3 regions of the Rhizobium indigoferae genome follow, and region 3 is predicted to be linked to each of the others. Evidence: predicted binding sites of a transcription regulator. Region 3 holds the regulator's gene; each other region holds the start of a gene.
The links. Region 3 encodes LexA, which represses DNA repair genes until DNA is damaged. Its sites were predicted from a motif close to TGTTCNNNNTGTGTTCNG; they were not measured.
Positions count from the first base shown of each region.

Region 1: the regulator LexA is predicted to act here: its motif matches at 2,549-2,566, upstream of U5G49_RS21695 (ImuA family protein).
Region 2: the regulator LexA is predicted to act here: its motif matches at 2,558-2,575, upstream of U5G49_RS14905 (ribonuclease T2 family protein).

Region 1 covers NZ_CP140635.1:4,412,776-4,416,988, reverse strand. The annotation lists gene U5G49_RS21720 (VOC family protein) at 1-271, opposite strand, end outside; gene U5G49_RS21715 (hypothetical protein) at 384-617, opposite strand; gene U5G49_RS21710 (HpcH/HpaI aldolase/citrate lyase family protein) at 756-1,676, shown strand; gene U5G49_RS21705 (DUF1737 domain-containing protein) at 1,676-1,882, shown strand; gene U5G49_RS21700 (metallopeptidase family protein) at 1,987-2,424, opposite strand; gene U5G49_RS21695 (ImuA family protein) at 2,586-3,530, shown strand; gene U5G49_RS21690 (Y-family DNA polymerase) at 3,571-4,213, shown strand, end outside.
Region 2 covers NZ_CP140635.1:2,953,283-2,957,495, reverse strand. The annotation lists gene U5G49_RS14920 (CaiB/BaiF CoA transferase family protein) at 1-495, opposite strand, end outside; gene U5G49_RS14915 (DMT family transporter) at 513-1,469, opposite strand; gene U5G49_RS14910 (alpha/beta fold hydrolase) at 1,502-2,431, opposite strand; gene U5G49_RS14905 (ribonuclease T2 family protein) at 2,589-3,329, shown strand; gene ettA (energy-dependent translational throttle protein EttA) at 3,428-4,213, shown strand, end outside.
Region 3 covers NZ_CP140635.1:1,755,887-1,760,099, forward strand. The annotation lists partial or broken gene U5G49_RS09040 (ComEC/Rec2 family competence protein) at 1-1,638, shown strand, start outside; gene lexA (transcriptional repressor LexA) at 1,619-2,338, opposite strand; gene U5G49_RS09050 (VOC family protein) at 2,538-3,434, shown strand; gene kdsA (3-deoxy-8-phosphooctulonate synthase) at 3,431-4,213, shown strand, end outside.

The DNA.
Region 1 (4,213 bases), 2.2 Mb from region 3:
CCAGTTGAATGGCGAAGCCTTCATGGCCTTTGAAAGGATGGCCGTATTCGGGATAGGCATCCGACAGCATGAGGGAGCTGCCGTTGATGTAGAGATGCACATGCATCGTTCGGCCGCTCTCGTCGACCGGCACGAGATATGCCTCTTCGGCGCCGAAAGCCTTCTTGTAGAATTCCGCAGCTTTCACCGCGCCGTCGACCGTCAGATAGGGCAGCAGGCCATTCTTGACCGGTGGCATCTTCGTCGGGTTGCTCTCTGTCGTCGTATCCATGCTCGTCCTCCATACGTTTTTCACGAGCCGGCAGAATGCCTGGCTGTTTCAAGGACGCATGATGGAATCTCACGCCGACAGTGTCGGTCAAAATTTTTGGAAAATTCGGTGATCAGAGATCGATGATCGTACCGCGGCCGTCGTTCCACACGCGCATCTCCGGCTTACCATTGTTCGCCTTGGCGCGGACCGGAGCGGGCTTCATCTTCATCGAAAGCGCGCGTCCGACCATGAGCACGGTCAGGATGGCGCCGACGGCGAGCGTCACCGAAAAGGTGAGAAGCAGCATGGCCACGAAAACGGTGGCGCCGGCAAGCATGAGGAAGATGGAGCGAATGTTCTGCATGGTTAGAGACCTTTCTTCGGAAAGGAATGTGGTCCTTCTCTTTCCTCTCTGCAAGGCAAGCATGGCTTTTTGTTGTTCTGCTAGATGTTCTGGGGTGGGCTGCTTGCTTCGGCTTTCAAAGCTTGGCACTAATTCGCCATGAGCCGAAACCCCGCGACCCGCTCCGCCCGCCTGCGCCGTTCGGTGCTGAGCGTGCCCGCCATCAATCCCCGCGCCCTCGAAAAAACCCATGCGGTCGATTGCGATGCGGTGATCTTCGATCTCGAGGATTCCGTGGCGCCGGAAAGGAAGGCGGAAGCGCGGGAAAATCTGAGGAATTTCTTTTCGGCTCGGCCGCTCGAAGGCAAGGAACGGATTATCCGCATCAATGACCTGTCGACCAATTTCGGCCTGGCGGACATGGAACTGGTAATCGCGCTCAATCCCGACGCCGTGCTGCTGCCGAAGGTCGACGAACCGCAGGATGTCATGGCGGTCGGCGACCTTCTCTACGAGGCGGATGCACCGGAAGATCTGCGTATCTGGGCGATGATCGAGACGCCGCGTGGCATCCTGAATGCGGCTGTTATCGCCGAAGCCGGGCGCACGCCGGGCTCGCGGCTCGATTGCCTCGTCGTCGGGCTCAACGACCTGCGCAAGGAAACCGGCGTGCTGCCGCAGCCGGGGCGGAGCTATCTCGTCCCGTGGCTGATGCAGGTCGTCCTTGCGGTCAGCGCCTACGGGCTCGATGCGATTGACAGCGTCTTCAACGATTTCAGGGACGAACAAGGTTTTGATGCCGAATGTCTGCAGGGCCGGGCGATGGGCTTTGCCGGCAAGATGCTGATCCATCCGGCGCAGATCGAGCCCGCCAACCGCCATTTCGGCCCGGATCCGGCAGCGGTTGCGGAAGCGGAGGCGATCATATCGGCCTTTGCCGATCCTGCCTCCGATGGGCTGAACGTCATCAATGCAGGCGGGCGGATGGTCGAGCGGTTGCATCTTGTCCAGGCGGAAAGTCTGGTCCATAAAGCCCGCCTGATCGCAGCCCGCCAGGCTGCAACACGAAAGACGATGTGATGAAACTCTACCGCTTCCTGACCGGTCCCGACGATGCTTCCTTCTGCCACAAGGTCACTGCCGCCCTCAACAAGGGCTGGTCGCTGGAGGGCTCGCCGACCTATGCCTTCAATGCCGCAACCGGCGCGATGCAGTGCGGCCAGGCCGTCGTCAAGCATGTCGAAGGCAAGGATTACCATCCTGAGATGAAGCTCTCCGAGCAGTGAGGCTCAGCGCATAACCCCGAAAATCGTAATCGATTTTCGGAAAGGATTATGCGTGATTGAAAGTGATGGAGCGTCCTTAGCGCGTCCTTTGGACGCGCGGCGCTCTAGCGCTCGGCGGCTTCCTCGGCGCTTGCCTCGATCCGCTCCATGTCATCGTCGCTCAGCCCGAAATGGTGGCCGATCTCGTGGATCAGGACGTGGGTGATGATATCGCCGAGCGTCTCGTCGTTCTCAGCCCAGTAATCGAGGATGGGGCGGCGGTAGAGGCGGATGCGGTTCGGCATCTCGCCGGTTTCCAGCGTGAAACGTTCGGAAATGCCCCTGCCCTCGAAAAGGCCGAGCAGATCGAAAGGGGTTTCCAGCGCCATGTCCTCGAAAACGTCGTCATCGGGGAAATCTTCGATCTCGATCGTGAGGTTGGTCGTCAGCTGGCGGAATTCATCCGGCAGATGGCTATAGGCCTCCATGGCCAGCGACTCGAAGGTGCTGATCGTCGGCGCATGGCGGTCCCGCCAATCATCGCTCTGGTCTATGCGGGCCATGAATATTCCTTCCTTTGCGGGCCCATATAGAACCTTTATCGCCGATTTTCGAGTGCGGAATCAAAGGCAGGAATAAATTCATAGAAAATGGCCGTTGACTCTTCATTAGCTCTCTGGAATCTATAAGAACATAACAGGAACAAGACGGATCGGAGAACGCCATGGCGCAGCACGCCCTGGCGCGCGAGCGGCTTTTTGCGCTCCGCGAAACCATTGCCCGACTGGAGGGAAGGCCCGCGCCGGCGCTTGCCGCAGCGGAACAGGAAGCCCTGGCAGAAGGACGCAAGACCCGCCAGGAGCGCATTCTGCCGCCCCTCGCGTTTGGGGTGGAGTTTCTCGACGGGGCGCTGGAAGGCGGCCTGCCGCTCGATGCGATCACCGAATTCCGCTCGGCTCTGTCTCGTGATGCAGGTGCTGCAAGCGGGCTGGCGATGGCTGTTGCCGCGCGACTGCAAAAACGGGAAGCGGATGCCGGCCGCCTTCTGCCGTTGCTCTGGATCGGCGATGCCGTCGGCACGCTGGAGGCCGGTCGTCCCTATGCTCCCGGGCTTCGGGATTTCGGGCTGAGCCCGGAGCGATTTCTCCATGCGGCGCCGCGCAAGCTGGACGAGGCGCTCTGGCTGGCGGAGGTGGCAGTGGAAAGCGCTGCCTTCTCGGCCGTCATCTTCGAAGTGCGAGGCAATCCCGCCCATTTCGGCCTGACCGAAAGCCGCAGGCTTAGTCTCAGGGCGCATGCTGCCCGCCGCCCGCTCTTTCTTGTCCGCCAGGCCGGGGCGGAGGAGGCAAGCAGTGCGGCCTTCCGTCTGCATGTCGAACCAGCCCCGTCCGGTCTGCGGCCGTTGCCGGATGGATCGAAACTTTCCGGCAGCATCGGCAATCCGATTTTCCGTCTCACGCTGGAGAAGAGCCGCAATCCGGCCCCGCTCTCCTTTCTTCTGGAGTGGAACCCCCATGAACGCGAATTTCTCCCTATCGCCGAACCAAACCTCGTTCGTCCTCCAGGCGAACAGTCAGCGCATTCTGGCGCTCAGCTTCCCGCATCTGCCAACGGACCGCATCGCCCGCAAGCGATGGGGGCTCTCCTGGCGTTCGAAAGGGCGTCCTGAGACGCCGCCTATCGTCTGTTCCGGCAAGCTCAACAATGCCCTGCGGCTGACGGCACTGGACGAGTTGGCCGAGAGGCTGGGGTTGAGGAAGGAGCTGGGCGTTGCCGAGGCGCGCGCCATGTACCCCATGCTCGAGGTCGCGGAAGAGGATCCGGCGGCCGACCGCCGGTTGCTGGAGGCAATTGCCGACTGGTGCGACCGTTATACGCCGCTGGTGGCGTTCGACGGGAAGGACGGTCTGTTTCTCGACATTAGCGGTTGCGCCCATCTCTTCGGCGGTGAAAAGGCGCTTCTTCGGGATGTGCTGTCGCGGCTTTTTCATATGGGGTTCGATGCGCGGGGCGCGATCTCATCGTCGCCCGGCCTTTCCTGGGCCGCTTCCCGCTTCGGGCAAGGCGGCGTGATCGAGGACGAAGGGACGGAACATGTGCTGATGTCCTTGCCGGTCGCAGCCCTGCGGCTGGAGGGACAAACCGTCGATGCCCTGAACAAGCTCGGTCTGAAATATATCGGCGACGTCATCGATGCACCGCGGGCGCCGCTGACCCGCCGGTTCGGCCCGGAGCTGCTTCTGCGTCTCGACCAGGCGCTGGGACGTGAAGAGGAGCCGGTCTCGCCCCGGCGTCCTGTTGCCAGCCTTTCGGCCGAAAGCCGTCTGATCGAGCCCATCGGGACGGAAGAGC
Region 2 (4,213 bases), 1.2 Mb from region 3:
GGTGATCGACATGAAGCCGGACATGCCCTGGACGATGTAATCGTAGCCGGCGAGGCTGGCATAAGGGCCGTTCTGGCCGAAGCCGGTGATCGAGCAATAGACGAGCTTCGGGTTCACCTTGCGCAGGCTGTCATAATCGAGCCCGTATTTGACGAGGCCGCCGAGCTTGAAATTCTCGATGACCACGTCGGCGGTGGAGACGAGGCGGCGGACGAAATCCTGGCCTTCGGCGCTCTTCAGATCGGCAGTGACGGAGCGCTTGCCGCGATTGGCGGCGTGGTAATAGGCGGCCGAGAGGTTCTCGCCATCGGCACCTTCGACGAAGGGCGGCCCCCATTGGCGCGTGTCGTCGCCGCCGTCGGGATTTTCGACCTTGATGACGTCGGCACCGAGATCGGCGAGCATCTGTCCCGCCCAGGGGCCGGCGAGCACGCGGGCAAGCTCGATCACCCGGATGCCGGCAAGCGGTGGTTTTTTCATCACGGTCTCTGTCATGTTCCTCCCGGCAATTTCTATGGTGCCAGCGTCACCTCAGATGTATCGGATACAGGCTTTGAAGCAAAGCGGCGCTCGCGCCAGAGGATGTAGAAGCCTGATGCCACGATGATGGCAATGCCGAGCCATTTGACCGCATCCGGAAAGTCGCCGAAGACCAGCCAGGCGAAGATTGTCGCCGAGACGATCTCGAAATATTGCAGCGGCGCCAGCGTCGAGGCCGGTGCTGCGCGATAGGCGTAGACGCCGAGGATGCCGGTGATTGCGGCCATGGCGCCGACGCCGGCGACATAGAACCAGGCGCGGCCTTCCGGCATGACCGGATCGAAGAGGTCCGAGCCGGTTCCCTGACCGAGGAAAAGCAGGAGGACACAGAAGAGCAGGCCCCAGATGCTCATCTGGAACTGCATCGACCAGGGGTCTTCCCTGCGCGAGAGGGCGCGGGTCATCAGCACGAAGATGGCGATGCACAGCGCGCTGACGACAGGCAGAAGCGCGATGTAGCCGACCTCTTCGAAACTCGGCTGGATGATCAGCATCGCCCCGAAGAAGCCGACGCCGCAGGCGGTATAACGCCGCCAGCCAATCGTCTCCTTCAGGAAGATGCCACCGAGGATCGTCACCATGATCGGCTCGACGAAGAAGATCGCGATCGCGTCGGCGACCGCCATATATTTCAGCGTCGTGACGAAGGAGATCATCGAGACGGTGATGATCGCGCCGCGGATGGCATGGAACAGGCTCTGTCGCCAGGAAAAATCGGCGAAGCTGCGCCGCCATATCACCAGTGGCAGCATGCAGAGCGCCTGGACGATGAAACGGCCGGCGGTGATCTCCCCGGATGGCACGGTCGTGATCGCAAGCTTGGCGAAAATATCGATGAGCGGCGAGACCATCACCGAGAGAACCATCAGCGCAAGCCCCGTCGTCACGTCGGAGGCGGACGAAACGGGGCGGGCGGAGGTGCTGTTCATGATGAAATCCCTGTACTCAGGATATTGGTCGCTCAGGATCTTGCGACGGCCCTGTCGCACCACTCGCCAAAGGCTGCGATCGCCGCATCCGCGCCGATCTCATTCAGTGTTTCGTGTCGCATGTCCTGATATATCTCACTGCTGATACGGGAGAAGCCTTGGTCTTTCAAATGGTTTGACAGCCAGAGCACGGCTTTTCCACGCTCCGTCGCCGGGTCCTCTCCACCGCCGACCAGATGGATCGGCATATCCCGCGGCAGCCGGTCGAGATGGATTTTCTGCGGCGCGCGGAAGGTCAGCTCGAAGAGATCGAGCCAGAGAGAGACTGAGGCGTCGAAGCCGCAGAGCGGGTCGGCGACATACTTGTCAACTTCATCAGGACGACGCGACAGCCAATCGAACTCGGTACGGCGGCCGGCAATGGATTTGGCCCAGGTGCCGAAGGTGAGCTTCGGCAGCAGGCCGCTCGGCACGTCAGAGCCCTTCAGCATGCGCTCGGCAAGCAGGATCGCCTGGGCGGCGCGGCCGGCAAGGCCAACGGCGAAATTCGAATTCCAGACGGCGACAGCATCGAAGTCGGCCGGAGCCGTGACGGCTGCATTGAGGGCGATGAGGCCGCCCATCGAATGGCCGAAGAGGATCACCGGCAGGCCGGGATGGCAGGAGGCCGCATGGCCGCGCATGGCGATGACGTCGCCAATCACCCTTTCGACCCCACCACGCCGGGCAAAGCGGCCGATCGGCGCATCGGCTGCCGTCGTCTCGCCGTGGCCGCGATGATCGTGGGCATAGACATGATAGCCGCGCACCGCCATCGCCTCGGCAAAGGAGCGGTATCGTTTCGAATGTTCGGCCAAGCCATGCGATATCAACAGGATCCCGCGTGCGGGGGTGATGGCCTCGGCATGGTGATAGGCCAGCGACGCCCCTGGCACGGCGAGCCTTTGCGTTTCAGAAAACATGTGGGTCCTCCCGGCGGCAACAGACCAGATCGCCGGGTAATTGCAACATCGGCGTTTGGTTATCCGATAACAAATTGCAGCCTTGTTGCGATCTAGGGTTGCGGCCTTCTGAATTTGATGCTTATTTGTTCCTGTATTGTTCTTTTTGGGGGTTGAAATGAGCAGCATGCAATTGCGTACCTTGTCGTTCGCTGTGTCGATGGTTATTGCCGGCGCCGCCGTGGCGCAGGAGGCCGGCGGGCGCACCCGCTTCATTCTGGCGGCGAGCTGGCAGCCGGCTTTTTGCCAGACAAACCAGAAGAAGGCCGAATGCGCCAGCCAGACCGGCGAGCGCCCTGACGCGACGAACTTCTCGTTGCACGGGCTCTGGCCGATGCGGCAGGATTATTGTGGTGTGAGCGCCGATCAGAAGACCGCCGACAAGGACGGCGACTGGAACAAGCTGCCGGAGGTCACGCTTGCAGCGGAGACGAAGACGGCGCTTGCCAAGGCGATGCCCGGCACGCAATCCGGCCTGGAACGGCATGAATGGGTGAAGCACGGCACCTGCACGAAGATGAGTGCCGACGACTATTTCGGCGTCGGTGTGCATCTCGTGGGTGCACTCAACGCGTCGGCTGTGCGTGATCTCTTCGCTGCCAATATCGGCAAGCCGGTCAAGGCCGAAGCGATCAAGGCGGCTTTCGACAAGAGCTTTGGACCGGGTGCCGGCGATCGTGTCAAGATGAGCTGCCGGCGGGCCGGCAATGTCAGGATGATCAGCGAGCTGACGATCGGGCTTTCGGAAGCTGCCGGAGCGGCATCGGCGAAAAGTGCCGAGCTTGCCGATCTGATCCAAGGTGCTGGAAAAACGTCGTTCGGCTGCGACGAGGGCGTCGTCGACGCTGCGGGCTTTTGACCGGAAATCCTGAGTAAACCGGGTTTCGGCGTTGCCCGGAGGCGCTGTTTCGCCTACATAGCGGCACAATCAAAGTTTCCCGCCCGGAGCAGCGCAGCATGGCACGTCAGTTCATTTATCATATGTCCGGCCTCAACAAGGCCTATGGCAACAAGAAGATCCTGGAGAATATCCACCTTTCGTTCTACCCGGATGCCAAGATCGGTATCCTCGGTCCGAACGGCGCGGGTAAATCCACCGTACTGCGCATCATCGCGGGCCAGGACAAGGAGTATACCGGCGAAGCCTGGCTCGCCGAGGGTGCGACGGTTGGCTATCTGGAGCAGGAGCCACATCTCGATCCCAACAAGACGGTGTTCGAGAACGTCATGGAAGGCGTTGCCTCGAAGACCGCTGTCCTCGATCGTTACAACGAATTGATGATGAACTATTCCGATGAGACGGCGGAAGAGGGCGCCAAGCTTCAGGACGTCATCGACAGCCAGAACCTCTGGGATCTGGAAAGCCAGGTCGAAATGGCGATGGAAGCGCTGCGTTGCCCGCCGCGCGACGCCGAAGTCACCAGCCTTTCCGGTGGTGAGCGTCGCCGTGTCGCGCTCTGCCGTCTGCTGCTTTCGCAGCCGGATCTGCTGCTGCTCGACGAACCGACCAACCACCTGGACGCCGAAACCATCGCCTGGCTCGAAAAGCATCTACGCGACTATCCGGGCGCCGTGATGATGATCACCCACGATCGCTACTTCCTGGACAATGTCACCGGATGGATCCTCGAACTCGACCGCGGCCGTGGCATTCCTTACGAAGGCAACTACTCGGCCTACCTGCAGGCGAAAGCCAAGCGCATGCTGCAGGAAAGCCGCGAAGACGCATCGCGCCAGAAGGCG
Region 3 (4,213 bases):
CTGCTCGAAGGTCTCTACCGGCTGCGCAGCGGTATCGGCGACCGCATAAGGTCGATTCTGCCCGGCGACACCGGCGCTTTTGCCGCTGCTCTGGTGACGGACGAGCGGCGCGCCATCTCGAATGAGACGACGGAGGCGCTGCGCCAGTCCGGTCTGGCTCATATCATCGCTATCTCCGGCCTCAACATGGCGCTGTCAGCCGGCATCTTCTTCGTCGGTTTCCGCATGCTGCTCAGCCTCTTTCCCGGTGTCGCCCAAGCCTATCCGACCAAGAAGATCGCCGCTGCCGGCGCGCTCATCGCCGTCACGGCCTATTTCCTGATCTCCGGCTTTGCCGTCTCGGCCGAACGCGCCTTCATCATGATGGCGATCATGTTGATTGCCGTCTTCTTCGACCGGCCGTCGATCAGCCTGCGCAATGTCGCTCTCTCGGCGCTCGTCATTCTCGCCATTTCACCGTCCGAGGTCTTGGGTCCGAGCTTCCAGATGTCCTTTGCTGCGACATTGGCGTTGGTATCTGGCTACCAGCTGTGGAAGGACCGGCGCGTCCGCGAAAACGCTTTCCTGAAGCTGCCGGTGTTTCGGCCCGTCGTTACGGTTGCGGGTTTCTTCGGCGGCGTCTTCCTGACCTCGCTGATCGGCGGCTTTTCCACCGCGCTGTTTTCGATCGAGCATTTTCATCGCCTGACTGCCTATGGCCTGCCGGCAAACCTCGCGACGATGCCGATCATCTCCTTCATCATCATGCCGGCCGGGTTGCTGGCGATGCTGCTCATGCCTTTCGGTCTGGATGTTTTGCCTTGGAAGGTCGTCGGATTCGGCCTCGATCTGGTGATCGCGATCGCAAAGACGGTGTCCGGCTGGGGTGGCGACATCGGCATCGGCCGCTTGCCCGCTTGGTATTTCGCGATAGCCGTCGCAGGCTTTCTGCTGCTGACGCTGCTCCGCACCCGGCTGCGCCATATCGGCACGTCGATCATCGCGATCTCGACGCTCGTCCTCTTGCTTCTGCCGGTTCCCCGGCCGCCGGATCTGGCGATTTCGGAGGATGGTGGTCTCGTCGCAATCGTCGAGGCGGGGGCCATGGCTTCCAACCGTGAAAGACCGCCGGATTTCATCTTCGACCAGGCAGAGAGCGCTGGTCCTGCCGACGCATCACCCGCCGAAGATCTGGATGGTCCTGCTATCCCGCCGGAGGGAGAAGACCGCCGCGTCAGGCTTTCCCGCGATCAGCAGAACGAAGCAAGGTCGGCGATGCGGGCGGCTGCAGCTGGTGGTGAAGCAAACCGCTTTTCCTGCGTCAAGAAGGCCTGGTGCATATCAAGGCTTGGCAATGGTCACGTGGTTGCTGTCATCGACAATGCCGCCTATCTCGGTCCGGCATGCGACGCGGCCGATATCGTCGTGACGTCGGTCCGCCTGCGCTTCAACAGCTGCCGCTCAGGGGCGACGCTCTTCACCGGCGAAACGCTGCGCAGGACCGGTTCCGTCGAGTTGCGGTTCGCCGACGCCGGCCTGGAGGTCGCAACCGCATTCGATGCATTGTCGCGGCCATGGATGCTGCATCGCGCCTATGACTGGCGCAGCAACAGTTTTGCCGAATCCAGAATGCCTGATGTCAGTGATAGCGGCGAATGAGGCCGACGAGCTTGCCCTGAACCTTGACGCGGTCCGGCCCGAAAATCCGGGTCTCGTAAGCCGGGTTGGCCGCCTCCAGCGCGATCGAGGCGCCTTTGCGGCGGAAGCGTTTGAGTGTCGCTTCTTCGTCGTCGACGAGAGCAACGACGATGTCACCAGGACTTGCGGTGCTGCCGTTGCGAATAATCACGGTGTCGCCGTCGAAGATGCCGGCGTCGATCATCGAATCGCCCTTGACCTCGAGCGCATAATGTTCACCGGAACCGAGCATGTCGGCCGGAACGACGATGTCGTGGGTGTTGTTCTGGATCGCCGAGATCGGAACACCGGCGGCGATACGGCCCATGACCGGCACGGAGACCGAGTTGCCGTTGTCGGCGACGGGTTTTGCGGGAGCAGGAGTGGCGACCGGCTGCGGCTTGCCAAGGCTGCCCTCGATGACGCTGGGCGAAAAGCCGCGCCGGGGCTGAATGCTGGGGCTGTAGGCCTCCGGAAGCTTGATAACCTCTAGCGCGCGGGCGCGGTTCGGTAGGCGGCGAATGAAGCCACGTTCCTCGAGCGCCGTAATCAGCCGGTGAATCCCGGACTTGGAAGCGAGGTCCAGGGCATCCTTCATTTCGTCGAAAGATGGCGGAACGCCGGATTCCTTCATGCGCTCATGAATGAAAAGGAGAAGCTCCTGTTGTTTGCGCGTGAGCATCGACGTTGTGACCTCGTGATTGAAACAAATCCAGAACAGACACTATATGTTCCATATGTGTTCCGCAAGTAGCTAAATTTCCGTAAAACTTGGCGCCAACTCGTTGAGATTTTTATTTTCATTCGCCGGATTGGGACACATGTCTTGCATTGAGGGGCGCGCCATCGCACATCTCTTGCCGTTTCCAGGAGAGGATATCATGAACGAGCGTTCCGCCAAGCCGCACCCGCTGGATCATGTGGTGCTGCCCGTCGTCAATATCGATCTGGCGCGCGAGAGGCTTGGCAAGCTCGGCTTCACCGTTGCCGCCGATGCACGCCATCCCTTCGGAACGGAAAACGCCTGCGTCTTTTTTGCCGACAAGACCTATCTGGAGCCGCTCGGGATTGCGAGTGTCGAGGAGAGCGAGGCCTCAGCGCGGCAAGGCAATGTTTTCACGGCCCGCAACCGGGCCTTCCGCTTCCGCTGCGGCGAGGAGGGGCTTTCGGGGCTTGCTTTCGGCAGTAAGGATGCCGGCGTCGATCATCAGAACTTCGTCGGCAACGGATCGAGCGCCGGCGAGATGCTGCAGTTCACCCGGCCGATGAGGATGCCGGACGGTTCTGAGAGCATCGCCGGCTTCAAGCTGGCTTTTGCCGGCGACCTGCGAGCGCCCGATCTGTTCCTTTTCAGCGTCGAGCGCGTCAATCCGCTGCCGGCCGACCGCGGCGCGCTGGAGACGCATGCCAATGGCGTCACCGGCATTGCCGAGATCGCGCTCTGCGCGCCTGATGCTGCCGCATTCGGAGCCTTCGTCGGCCTTGCCGTGGCGCAGGCGGCAGTCGAGAAAACCGGTTTTGGCGTTAATATTGCTGCGTCGAACGCGAAAATCAGCCTGATGACGCCGGAAGGGCTGGAAGCCTATTTCGAGATCGCCGGCTCATCCGCCGATCGCGGCCTGCGTGGCCGGGCAATCCTCTTCATTGTCGCCGATCTTGCCGTGACAGAAGCGCATTTGGCTGCTAACGGGGTGACATACACGCGCAAGAACAATCGCATTCTGGTGAAGCCCGCGCCCGGGCAGGGCACGCTCTTCGCCTTCGAGGAGACACGATGAGCACTGAGACGAATTCCGAAGTCAAGATCGGCGAAGGCCAAGGCCAGGTCACCTTTTCCAATACCGGCCGCCTGTCGCTGATTGCCGGTCCCTGCCAGATGGAGAGCCGCGACCACGCCTTCATGGTTGCCGGTACGCTGAAAGAGCTTTGCGCAAAGCTCGGCATCGGCCTCGTTTACAAGAGCTCTTTCGACAAGGCGAACCGCACCTCTCTTTCGGCTGAACGCGGCATCGGGATCGAAAAGGGCATGGAGGTCTTTGCTGACCTCAAGAAGGAATTCGGCTTTCCTGTCCTGACCGACGTTCATACCGCCGAGCAATGTGCGGAGGTGGCAAAGGTCGTCGACGTCCTGCAGATCCCGGCCTTCCTTTGCCGCCAGACCGACCTTCTCATCGCCGCCGCCAAGACCGGCCGCGTCGTCAATGTCAAGAAGGGCCAGTTCCTCGCTCCCTGGGATATGAAGAACGTCCTGAAGAAGCTCAACGCCAGCGGCAATCCGAACGTGCTGCTGTGCGAGCGTGGCGCCTCCTTCGGTTATAATACGCTGGTTTCCGACATGCGTTCGCTGCCGATCATGGCGGCGATGGGCGCGCCCGTTATCTTCGATGCGACCCATTCCGTTGCGCAGCCGGGCGGGCAGGGCGATTCCTCCGGCGGTCAGCGGGAATTCGTGGAAACACTGGCGCGCGCAGCAGTGGCTGCCGGTATTGCCGGCGTCTTCGTCGAAACCCACCAGGACCCCGATAATGCACCTTCGGACGGCCCCAATATGGTCTAT